DNA from 3 places in the Micrococcus sp. TA1 genome. Region 2 is predicted to be linked to each of the others. Evidence: riboswitches for the same ligand, from Rfam matches in the RefSeq annotation. Region 2 holds a riboswitch; each other region holds the start of a gene.

Region 1 (3,988 bases), on a different contig from region 2:
GCCCTGTCCAGCGTCGAGGAGTAGACCACCTTGTCCGCCCGCTGCCATGCCCGCGCGAACTCGGCGGTCACCGGTGCGGACGCGGCCAGTTCCGGGTCGTTCTCCCACGGGGTCATCAGTTCGTAGGTCCGGCGTCCGTAGAGGTGGACGGCGACGCCGGCCAGCTCGTCATTGGCGTACTGGTGCACCTCGGCGTCCGGCATGGCCCAGGAGAAGTCCCCCGCCTCGTCGGCGATGTACCCGTCCAGGGAGGCGATCACCGAGTAGATGAGCTTGCCCATCGTTCAGTCCTCCTGTTCCGAGCCGAGTCCGGCGAGCGCGGTGCCCCCGGGACCGTCACCGTGGGCCAGTCCGGCCAGCTCGTAGGCGGCGTACACCACCCCGTGGGGGAAGACCTTGCCGTCGATGCGCCGCAGCCGCGGGGCATCGAAACCGTCCGGGAAGAAGGACCGCCCGCGGCCCTGCCAGGCCGGGTGGGTGAACATGCGGAACTCGTCCACCAGCGCCGCCTCGATCAGGGTGTGCGCCAGGTGGATACTCCCGGTGACGACCACGTCACGGCCGTCCTGCCGCCGCAGCTCCCGGACGGCCTGGAGGGGGTCGCCGCCGATGACGGTCGTGTTCTCCCACTGCGGGTCGGTCAGGGTGGCGGAGACCACGCGCTTGTCCGCCCGGTCCAGGGCCTCGGCCACTCCGGTGGTGTCATCCGCCCGGTGCGGCCAGTAGCCGCGGAGGTCCTCGAAGGTCTGCCGGCCCAGCAGCAGCACGTCCTCGCCGGCCGTCTGGCGCCGCATCTCCCCGACCAGTTCCGGGTCCTGGTCGGCGGGGTCGAACCAGTCGTCGAGCATCTCGATCCGCCCGTCCAGGGTCATGTTCTGCGTGATGACGATGCGCATGGATGGTCCTTCCGTCGGCGCCGCAGGGGTCGCTGGCGCCCTCTCCTCGTCCCACAGTAGGGAGGGCCGTCGCGTCCGGGAACACCCGGTCGCGACGGGCCGGGGTTCAGCTACCGCGGGACAGGATCGCCGCGACCGTCTCGTCGTCGACGGCGGCGAAGTCCCGGTAGTGGGCCCCGACGGCCCGGAAGCCCCGGGGGGTGGCCAGTACCTCGATCTCGTCGGCCTCGCGGCTCATGAGCATCGAGTCCACGGTGGTCCGCGAGGCAACCGGCACGGCCAGCACCACGCGCGCCGCCCCGAGGGCCCGGGCCACTCTGCAGGCCACCCGGGCGGTGGAGCCCGTGGCGATGCCGTCGTCGACGATCATCGCGGTCTTGCCCGTGAGGTCCAGCGGCTCCCGGCCGGCACGGAAGAGCCGCGCCCGGCGGTCCAGGGTCTGCTGCTCGCGGCGTTCGACCAGCGCCACTTGCTCCTGCGTGACCCCGAAGTGCCGGATGGTGCCCTCGTCCTGGAGCCGGACGCCCTGCTCACCGATGGCACCCATCGCGAGCTCCGGGTAGGAGGGCACCCCCAGCTTGCGGACCATGATCACGTCCAGCGGTGCGCGCAGTTCCCGGGCCACCACTTCCGCGACCGGCACCCCGCCGCGGGGCAGGCCCAGCACCACGACGTCGGCGTGCCCGGCCCAGCGCGGGGCGAGCCGCGCTGCGAGCTGGGCACCGGCGTCGTATCTGTCCTGGAATTCCGGCACGTCCCCTCCCTGGGATGGGCTGTGGGTCGCCCCCAGCGTAGGCGCGCCGGTCGTGGCACTGGAAGGGCCCCCGACCACCCGGCGTTCCCGGCAACGGCCCGGATGACCCCGTGTGACGAGATTCACGGCATATTTTGCATACAAATCAAATGCCTGACTACACTGTGATCGCAATCACAGCAGAATAGCCGTTGCCGTTGAGGTGTGGCGGGAGAGTCCCGTCCGGCACCACCGGTCGGGCGCCGTAGGAGCAATTCCTCCCGGGAAACTCTCAGGCCCCCGCACCGCCGCACCGAGGCACATCTGGAAAGTAGCGCGGTCTTCGCCGTGCTCGCCGAAGGAGCAAGTCCCGCCCCGCCCGGGTGGGATGGAAACTCTCAGGCCGCGCAACAGATCGGGGAGGAACCTACAGACGACGCGAGAACGATCGCAGACCCCAGGAGTTCCCCGGATGACGAATGCACGTGCATGCCCCGGTCTCACCCCGGGCGGTGAGGCCTCCCCGGCCGGCCGCCCCACCGGCCCCGGCGCCGCGGCGGAGCAACGGTGCGCCAAGATCGCCCAGGCCGCGGCCACCGGACTGATGACGCACCGGGACGTCGAGGACGCCCTCGTCCGCATCGACGGCCCCCGGCGCGCACCGCGGCTGTGGATCGAGTGCTTCCTGTCCCCCCACGCGGACGTCACCCGCACCACGGAGGTGGTCGTCGGAGTCCGCGAACAGCTCGAGGCCATGCTCGACCTCACCTTCGACACCGTCGAGATGACCATCCGGAACGTCACCGTCCCGGGGTAGGCCGGCCTCGGTTACCTCCGGGTGGCCACCGTCAGCAGGTACTCGATCTCGAAGCGCGCCCGGTCCTCGGTCCCCACGTTCGCCTCGTCGAAGAAGGCCTGGAACGCCTGGTCGAATTCCTCGGCACGGCCCTCGCCCTCGGCGTTCCTGCGGACGGTGATCGTGGGGCCGTAGGACGCCTTGAAATGCTCGGCGAATTCGCGCGGCGTGCCGAAGGCGGTGACCTCGAGGGTGCCCCGGCTGGCGGAGTCCACCGCCACCCGATCACCCAGCAGGGCGCGCTGGTGCTCCTCGGTGCCCCACAGCGGCGCCGGCTGCACTCCGGGCGGGGGCGCCGGGGCGAAGGGCTTCATGGTGCGGAAGAGCCCGCCCACCACGCCCTCGGGCGTCCAGCTCAGCAGGGCGATCGTCCCGCCGGGCCGGCACACGCGCACGAGCTCGTCGGCGGCCTCCTGGTGGTGGGGGGCGAACATCACGCCGATCGAGGACATCACCACGTCGAAGGAGGCGTCCTCGAAGGGCAGGTGCTCGGCGTCGGCCTCCACCCACTCCAGGTCGAACCCCTGCGCCTCGGCGCGCAGCCGCCCTGCGTCCAGCAGCTCGGGAGTGAGGTCGACGGCGGTGACCCTCGCCCCCGTGGCCGCTGCCGGCAGGGACGCGTTGCCCGTGCCGGCACCGACGTCCAGGACGCGCTGGCCGGAGGTGACGCGGGCTGCCTCGACGAGTCTCGGCCCGAGGGGGAGCAACCACGTCTCGACCATGCCCGGGTAGTCACCCGAGGCCCACATGGTGCGGTGCCTGGACTTCAGGTCGCGGTCGGCACCGGGTTGGCTTGCTGTCTGGCTCATGACGGGTTCTCCGGAGTCACTGGGATGTGCTGGACGGCCGGCTCGCCAGGGCGGGGATGCCCACCCACCGGTGGCGGGTCATGCGGCACCAGTATCCCACCGGGGGCGTCCGGCAGACAGGAACGAGGCGCTGCCCTCCCCGCGGGCTGGGCCCCGGGAAGGGCCGGGACGGGGGGCCGGGGACCACCTGATCTCCTCCGGTCCGGCGACCCTCCCTGACTACACTGGATCGGTGACGATCCTGGACGCCCTGCTCGCCTTCACCGTGGTGGCCGGCCTGCTGACCCTGGTGCCCGGACTGGACACCGCCCTGGTGCTGCGGTCCTCGCTGACCCGGTCCCGCCCCTACGCGTGGGCCACCGCCACCGGGGTCGCCACCGGGGCCGTGGTGTGGGGCATCGCCGCCGCCGTCGGGGTCTCCGCCCTGCTCGCGGCCTCAGAGCTCGCCTACCGCGTGCTGACGATCACCGGGGCGGCGTACATGCTCTGGCTGGGTGCGTCGATGATCTGGTCCTCGTTCCGCGGCACCGGGAGGGACCCGGTGAACACTGCCGTGACGGGTGCCGCCTCCCCGGGCGAACCGGGGGGCTGGGGCGCCGGCTCCCCGGCGCCCGCCGACCCTCCCTGGCGCGGCTGGCTGACCGGTGCCGGCACCAACCTGCTCAACCCCAAGGTCGGCGTGTTCTACATCGCC
Region 2 (3,988 bases):
CGGGCCCGGGCCCGGCCTGGCGGGTCCCAGGCCTCGCGGGTCCCAGGACCTGCGCCCTGGCATGGAGCGGCAGTAGGGTGGGGCATCCGGTCACGCCCCCACGGAGGAAGTCATGACGCCGAAGAATCCCGCCGACCGCGTGAACATCCGCGTGATCGGCATCTGTATCGCCGCCGCCCTGGGTGGCTTCCTGTTCGGCTTCGACACCGCGGTGATCAACGGCGCCGTCGACGCCCTCGAGTCGGGCTTCGCACTCGGACCCGGGCTGACCGGCTTCGTCGTGTCCTCGGCCCTGATCGGCTGCGCCCTGGGGGCCTGGTTCGCCGGTCCCGTCGCCAACCGCTTCGGCCGGGTCCGGGTCATGCTGCTGGCGGCGGTGCTGTTCCTGGTCTCCGCGCTCGGCTCCGGGCTGGCCTTCGACGTGTGGAGCCTGATCATCTGGAGGGTCGTGGGCGGCCTGGGCGTGGGCGCCGCCTCGGTGATCGCCCCGGCCTACATCGCCGAGGTGAGCCCGGCCGGCGTCCGGGGCCGGCTGGGCTCCCTGCAGCAGCTGGCCATCGTGACCGGCATCTTCGTGGCACTGCTGTCCGACGCCCTCTTCGCGAACCTGGCCGGGGGCGCGGCCGAGACGCTGTGGTGGGGACTGGAGGCCTGGCGCTGGATGTTCATGGCCGAGGCCGTGCCGGCGGTGCTCTACGGGGCGTTCGCGTTCCGCCTGCCCGAGTCACCCCGGTACCTGGTCGCCCGCGGTGACCTCGACCGTGCGGCCCAGGTCCTGTACGACTTCACCGGCATCGAACGGGTCAACCTCAAGATCGAGCAGATCAAGGACACTCTGGAGTCCGAGCGGCGGGAGTCCCTGCGCGACCTGCGCGGACCGGCGATGGGCCTGAGGCCGATCGTGTGGATCGGCATCGTCCTGTCCGTGTTCCAGCAGTTCGTGGGCATCAACGTGATCTTCTACTACTCGACCACGCTGTGGCGCTCCGTGGGCTTCGGGGAGTCCGACGCCCTGACGATCACGGTGATCACGTCGGTCACGAACATCCTGGTGACGATCGTGGCCATCCTGCTGGTGGACCGGGTGGGGCGGCGCCCCATGCTGCTCGTCGGGTCCCTGGGCATGGCGGCCTCACTGGGCCTGATGGCGGTGGCCTTCTCCTTCGCGCAGGTCGTCCAGGGCGCCGACGGCACCACGGCCGCAGAGCTGGGCCAGCCGTGGTCCACGGTGGCCCTGATCTCGGCCAACGCCTTCGTGGTCTTCTTCGGTGCCACGTGGGGGCCCCTGGTGTGGGTCCTGCTGGGGGAGATGTTCCCGAACCGGATTCGCGCCGGGGCGCTCGCCGTGGCCGCGGCGGCCCAGTGGGCCGCGAACTTCGCGGTCTCCACCACGTTCCCGTGGCTGGCCGAGATCGGGCTGACCGTGGCCTACGGGCTCTATGCGGTGATGGCGGTGCTGTCCTTCCTCTTCGTCTGGCGCTTCGTCCCGGAGACGAAGGGCCGCGAGCTCGAGGACATGCAGGACACCGGCATCGTCCGGAAGTCCCGCAGGAGCACGCCCGCGCGGTGAGGACCCGGCCGCGATTTCACGCACCCGTGTGAGGTGCATTACAGTAGTCTCCCGGAATCAGCCACTGAGCGGTCCGGGAGAGATCCCGCACCACCTAAGATGCGCGACGCCGAAGGAGCAAGCCCTCCCCGGGAATCTCTCAGGCCCCCGTACCGGATCGCTGGGCACCTCTGGAAAGCGTCGCCACACCCACGCGCGACCACCGACGGGGCAAGCGGCCGACCGGCTCCGGGCCGGCACGACGCGAAACTCTCAGGTCCATGGACAGAGCGGGGAGGACACGAGGGGACCACCGTCCCACGTCCACCTGAGGAGAACCCATGGAACCCAGCCGCCCCACCGGGCCCGTCGCCGGCGGGACCGAGGCCGGACCAGCCGGCCACGCCCCCGCCGCAGCCCCGACCCTCGAGAGCCCGGCACCCGGCCGTCCGGACGGCACGGCCGCCGCGCCGGGCTGGAACCGCTTCGACTCGAGCTGGACGATCGGCCTGTTCGGTACCGCCGTGGGCGCCGGCGTCCTGTTCCTGCCGATCAATGCCGGCCTGGGCGGGATGTGGCCGCTGATCATCGCCACGCTGATCATCGGGCCGATGACCTACTTCTCCCACCGGGCGCTGTCCCGCATGGTGGTCGCCTCGCCCCGGGCCGACCGTGACATCACCGGCGTGGTGCGGGACTACTTCGGCGAGGCCGCCGGCCGCCTGGTCACCATCCTGTACTTCCTGGCGATCTTCCCGATCGTGCTCATCTACGGCGTCGGCATCACCAACACCGTGGACAGCCTCATGGTCAACCAGCTGGGCATGGACCCGTGGCCACGCTGGTTGCTCTCCGGGGTGCTCGTGCTGCTGATGTCCGCCGTGATGGTGGCCGGCCAGCGCGTCATGCTGATCGTCACCCAGTGGCTGGTCTACCCGCTGATCGCGGTCCTGTTCTCCGTCACCCTGCTGCTCATCCCGTCCTGGTCCTTCGAGGGCTTCGGGGCCGTGCCCGCCGCCGGCGACTTCGCGATGTCCCTGTGGCTGATGATCCCCGTGCTGGTCTTCGCGTTCAACCACTCCCCGGCGATCTCGCAGTTCTCGGTGTCCCTGCGCCAGCGCTACGGGGCCGGCTCGGTGCAGAAGGCCTCCTCCGTCCTGCGCGTCACCTCCATCCTGCTGGTGGTCTTCACCATGGGCTTCGTCTGGTCCTGCGTGCTGGCCCTCGGCCCCGAGGGGTTGCAGGCCGCCAAGGACGCCAACCTGCCGGTGCTCTCCCACCTGGCCAACGTCATGGGCCTGCCGATCATCGCCTGGCTCGGGCCGGCGGTGGCCGTCACGGCCATCGGCTCGTCCTTCTTCGGCCACTGGCTCGGGGCGTTCGAGGGCGCGCAGGGCATCATGCGCGGGATGGTGGACCCGCAGTCCCGGCGCTTCTCCGACCGCGGACTGCGGATCGGAATCAGCGTGTTCCTCATCGCCAGCACCTGGATCGCCGGCGTGCTCAACCCGAGCATCCTGGGGCTCATCGAATCACTGGCCGGGCCGGTCATCGCGGCTGTGCTCTACCTGATGCCGATGTACGCCATCCGGAAGGTCCCCGCCCTGGCGCCGTTCCGGGGCGCGATCTCGAACGTCTTCGTGGTCATCGCCGGAATCGTGGCGGTCGGGGGCATCCTGCTCAGCCTGTTCGGCTGACCGGGCCCGCCGCCGTCGGGTCACCGGGGACGGCACCGTGCTGCGGGTGAGTGGACCCGTACTCCGGCTACACTCTTCGGGGCGCGGATGCGCCATCACGCCGCCCGCGCCACCGAAGAGGTCGTCCCCGCTGTGCTGTTGAATCCCGTCGTCGTGTCCGTGCTCGTGCTCGCCGCGCTGAGCCTGGCCCGCGTGAACGTCATCGTCGCCCTGCTCATCGCCACGCTCGTCGCGGGACTGCTCGCGGGGCTGACCCCCGATGAGACGGTGACCATCCTCGTCGACGGGCTCGGCGGCCAGGGGGAGACCGCCCTGAGCTACATCCTGCTCGGCATCCTGTCGGTCATGGTCGCCCGCTCCGGGATCACCGGGAAGCTGATCCGCCGGATCCTGCCGCTGATCTCCGGCCGGCGGGCGATGACCCTCTTCGGGATCGCCGGACTCGCCTGCCTGTCGCAGAACATCGTCCCGGTCCACATCGCCTTCATCCCGATCCTCATCCCGCCGCTGCTGAGCGTGTTCAACCGGATGAGGATGGACCGCCGGGCCGTCGCCACGGCGCTGACCTTCGGCCTGAAGGCCCCCTACATGCTGATCCCGCTGGGATTCGGCCTGATCTTCCAGAACATCATCCTCGACGAGATGGCCAAGTACGGCATGGACGTCGAGCTCGGGCAGATCTCCCTGGCCATGGCGATCCCGGTCGCCAGCATGGTCATCGGCCTGGTCATCGCGATCCTCT
Region 3 (3,988 bases), on a different contig from region 2:
CCCGAGGAGGAGGAGGACGCCCAGGACGTGGTCGGCTGGATCGACAAGGCCGGCCGCACGGCGGTGACCGTACCCGGGGACCTGCGGGACGAGCAGGAATGCGGGCGGATCGCCGAGGAGGCGGTCGCGGGACTGGGCGGCCTGAACATCCTGGTCAACAACGCCGGTTACCACTGGGCCCGCGGAGAGCCCGGGATCGAGGGGCTGCGGACCGAGGACCTGGACCGGGCGGTGCGGACCAACCTGTACGGCACCCTGTGGCTGACCCGGGCGTGCGTGCCGCACCTGTCCCACGGGGACTGCATCATCAACACCACCTCGGTACAGGCCTACCAGCCCTCGGAGACGATGATCGACTACGCCGCCACGAAGGCCGCCCTGAACAACGTCACCGCGAACCTCGCCGGCGAGCTCGGGCCGAAGGGCATCCGGGTGAACGCGGTGGCGCCCGGACCGGTCTGGACGCCGTTGCAGCCGGCCACCAAGACCCCCGAGGCCGTCTCCCACATGGGTGCGGACACCCCGCTCGGCAGGATCGGCCAGCCCGCCGAGCTCGCCGGGGCCTACGTGTTCCTGGCGAACCCGGCCGAGGCGAGCTACGTCTCCGGAACGGTGCTGGGTGTGACCGGCGGGCTGCCGGTGTTCTGAGACCCCTCCGGCGGACCGGACCCTCCGGGACGTCTCCACCACCCAGGACATCCCCGACGAACGATCGGCGCCCCACCATGCAGCGGAACGAGCTCGAGGCCCCCATCGCCACCAAGATCCTGCGGCGGCTGAGGACTGCCACGGAGTCCGGCCGGATCACGTGGTCTCCGGTGCAGGACTGCGTCCCCGACCGGGACTGGCTCAGCGGCCGGTTCGCCGTGGCGACGATCGAGGACACCGTCGAAACGGGCTTCGCGGGCGGCGACGCCGTCCGGGCGCGCCCACGTGGAGCACGAGATCCCCCAGCTGAGGGTCGGGAGCGTCCCCGAGCCGTTCGACGGGGCCGTGCTGTCCCGGTTCATCCAGAGCCTGGACGCCCTGTCCACCTGAGGGGCCGGGACGTCGACGGCGAGGCCACGCAGTATCGACGGTGACGCCGATGACCGTTGCCGCGGCAGGACCCTGACCTGTGGGAAGGGTGAGGGCGCGCGCACCCAGCGACTCGGGGGGACGTCGGCGGTGCGGCTGTGCCAGACTGGTGCCGCGCCACATCTCCCGCGCGGGAGAGTGCCGGTGCTGCAGGATCCGGGCCTCCGGACCCGGCGGCGCCGGACGCCGAAGGAGCAATCTCTCCCCGAGAATCTCTCAGGCCCACGTACCGCGCAGGGTCGGCGTCTCTGGAAAGTGCCAGGCCCCCAACGCCTCGGCCACCGACGGTGCAAGCACGTATCCTCCAGATACGTGCGGAATCTCTCAGGTCGATGACAGAGCGGGGAGGTACCGATCCGCGCCCGAGAAGCGCCTTGGAGGAGAACCCATGAACGCCATCGTCACCCCGTCCACCGGTCAACGCCACGAGCCGCGGGACACCGCGTCAGCCCCGTTCACCAGCCGTCACATCGGTCCCCGCCAGGCGGACGCCGAGACGATGCTGGCCGCCCTGGGCTTCGAGTCCCTGGAGGCCCTCGTGGACGAGGCCGTGCCCGCGGACATCCGCCAGCACGAGCCCCTGAACCTGCCCGAGGCCCGGACCGAGGCCGCCGTCCTGGAGGAGTTGCGGGCCATCGCCAACCGCAACATCGTCAAGACCCAGATGATCGGCCAGGGCTTCTTCGACACGGTCACCCCGCCGGTGGTGCTGCGCAAGGTCCTGGAGAACCCGGCCTGGTACACCGCCTACACCCCCTACCAGCCGGAGATCTCCCAGGGCCGGCTGGAGGCCCTGCTGAACTTCCAGACCATGGTCGCCGACCTCACCGGCCTCGAGATCGCCAACGCCTCCCTGCTGGACGAGGCCTCCGGCGCCGCCGAGGCCGTGCTGCTGATGCACCGGGCCAACCGGAAGAACGCCAACGGCATCACCCTGATCGACGCCGACCTCTACCCGCAGACTCGCACCGTGGTGGAGGGCCGTGCCCGCGCCCTCGGCCTGGACGTGCGCGTCGCGGACCTCTCAGCGGGCCTGCCCGAGGACCTCGCGGCCGATCTGGAGGAGAAGGGCCTGTGCGGCATCCTGCTGCAGCAGCCCGGGGACTCCGGCCGGATCCACGACCACTCCGCGGTGATCGCCCAGGCCAAGGAGCGCGGCGGCATGGTCGCCATCGCCGCCGACCTGCTCTCCCTCGCGCTCATCGTCCCCCCGGGCGAGCAGGGTGCGGACATCGCCGTGGGCAACACCCAGCGCTTCGGCGTCCCGCTGTTCTTCGGCGGCCCGCATGCCGCCTACATGGCCGTCCACAAGGGCGTGGAGCGCCAGTTGCCCGGCCGTCTCGTCGGCGTCTCGCAGGACGCGGCCGGCCGGCCCGCCTACCGCCTCGCCCTGCAGACCCGTGAGCAGCACATCCGCCGCGAGAAGGCCACCTCGAACATCTGCACCGCCCAGGCCCTCCTGGCGATCACGGCCTCCATGTTCGCCGTCTACCACGGCCCGGACGGCGTGCGGGCGATCGCCGAGCACGCCCACCGGCAGGCCGGCCGGCTGGCCGCAGCCCTGCAGTCCGCCGGGTTCACGCTGAACCACGAGTCCTTCTTCGACACCGTGCAGGTCTCCGTGCCCGGACTGGCCCGCACCGTGGTCAACGCCGCCGAGGCGGCCGGGGTGAACCTGCGCCTCGTGGACGCGGGCACGGTCGGCATCTCCTGTGACGAGACCACCACGGACCGGGACCTGCTCGCGGTGCTGTCCGCCTTCGGCGCCCCCGCGGAGGCCCTCCCGGCCGGTGCCGGGAGCGGGCAGTCCGGGGACACCGGGGCACCCGACGCCGGCCGGGCCAGCGGGCACATCCCCGCGTCCCTGCAGCGCACCAGCGAGTACATGACCCACCCGGTCTTCAACACGTACAAGTCCGAGACCCAGATGCTGCGCTACATCAAGCGCCTCTCCGGGTACGACCTGGCCCTGGACCGCACCATGATCCCGCTGGGCTCGTGCACCATGAAGCTCAACGCGACCGCGGAGATGGAGTCCATCTCCTGGCCCGAGTTCTGCTCCATCCACCCGTACGCGCCCGACCACCAGACCGAGGGCTGGCGCTACCTGCTGACGGACCTCGAGGAGAAGCTGGCCGAGATCACCGGCTACGCGGGGGTCTCGGTGCAGCCCAACGCCGGTTCCCAGGGGGAATACGCCGGCCTGCTGGCCATCCGCAAGTACCACCTGGCCAACGGTGAGGGTGAGCGGGACATCTGCCTCATCCCGGCCTCGGCCCACGGCACCAACGCCGCCTCGGCGGTGCTGGCCGGGCTGAAGGTCGTGGTGGTCAAGACCGCCGAGGACGGCACCATCGACAGCGCCGACCTGGACGCCAAGATCGAGGCCCACTCCGGGCAGGTCGCGGCCATCATGATCACCTACCCCTCCACCCACGGTGTCTACGACGCCGACGTGCGCGAGGTCTGCCGCAAGGTCCACGAGGCCGGCGGCCAGGTGTACATCGACGGGGCCAACCTCAACGCCCTGGTCGGCCTCGCCCAGCCGGGCAAGTTCGGCGGCGACGTCTCGCACCTGAACCTGCACAAGACCTTCTGCATCCCGCACGGCGGCGGCGGTCCCGGCGTCGGCCCGGTGGCCGTGGCCGAGCACCTCGTCCCGTTCCTGCCCAGCCGGGAGGAGCCGATCACCTCGGCGCCCTGGGGTTCCGCGGGCGTCATGCCGATCTCCTGGGCCTACCTGTACCTGATGGGCCCGGAGGGGCTCACCGATGCCACCCGCTACGCCCTGCTCAACGCGAACTACGTGGCCAAGCGACTGGGCGAGTACTTCCCGGTGCTCTACACGGGTGAGACCGGGCTGGTCGCGCACGAGTGCATCCTGGACCTGCGCGAGCTGACCGCCCGCACC

The links. A riboswitch is a leader RNA that binds a small molecule or an ion and turns the genes downstream of it on or off. The one in region 2 is predicted to bind glycine.
Region 1: linked by a shared signal. The riboswitch ahead of GGQ69_RS16120 (hypothetical protein) and the one ahead of GGQ69_RS08705 (amino acid permease) in region 2 are both predicted to bind glycine.
Region 3: linked by a shared signal. The riboswitch ahead of gcvP (aminomethyl-transferring glycine dehydrogenase) and the one ahead of GGQ69_RS08705 (amino acid permease) in region 2 are both predicted to bind glycine.

Annotation. Positions count from the first base shown of each region.
Region 1 is NZ_JACHNW010000011.1:7,266-11,253, forward strand. Features, by position in the region: gene GGQ69_RS16105 (dihydrofolate reductase family protein) at 1-281, opposite strand, end outside; gene GGQ69_RS16110 (dihydrofolate reductase family protein) at 285-896, opposite strand; gene GGQ69_RS16115 (phosphoribosyltransferase) at 1,003-1,650, opposite strand; glycine riboswitch at 1,849-1,947, shown strand; gene GGQ69_RS16120 (hypothetical protein) at 2,102-2,446, shown strand; gene GGQ69_RS16125 (class I SAM-dependent methyltransferase) at 2,458-3,294, opposite strand; gene GGQ69_RS16130 (LysE family translocator) at 3,527-3,988, shown strand, end outside.
Region 2 is NZ_JACHNW010000001.1:2,006,477-2,010,464, reverse strand. Features, by position in the region: gene GGQ69_RS08710 (sugar porter family MFS transporter) at 113-1,570, shown strand; glycine riboswitch at 1,635-1,735, shown strand; gene GGQ69_RS08705 (amino acid permease) at 1,891-3,246, shown strand; gene GGQ69_RS08700 (Na+/H+ antiporter family protein) at 3,334-3,988, shown strand, end outside.
Region 3 is NZ_JACHNW010000005.1:5,481-9,468, forward strand. Features, by position in the region: gene GGQ69_RS15170 (SDR family oxidoreductase) at 1-648, shown strand, start outside; glycine riboswitch at 1,199-1,319, shown strand; gene gcvP (aminomethyl-transferring glycine dehydrogenase) at 1,466-3,988, shown strand, end outside.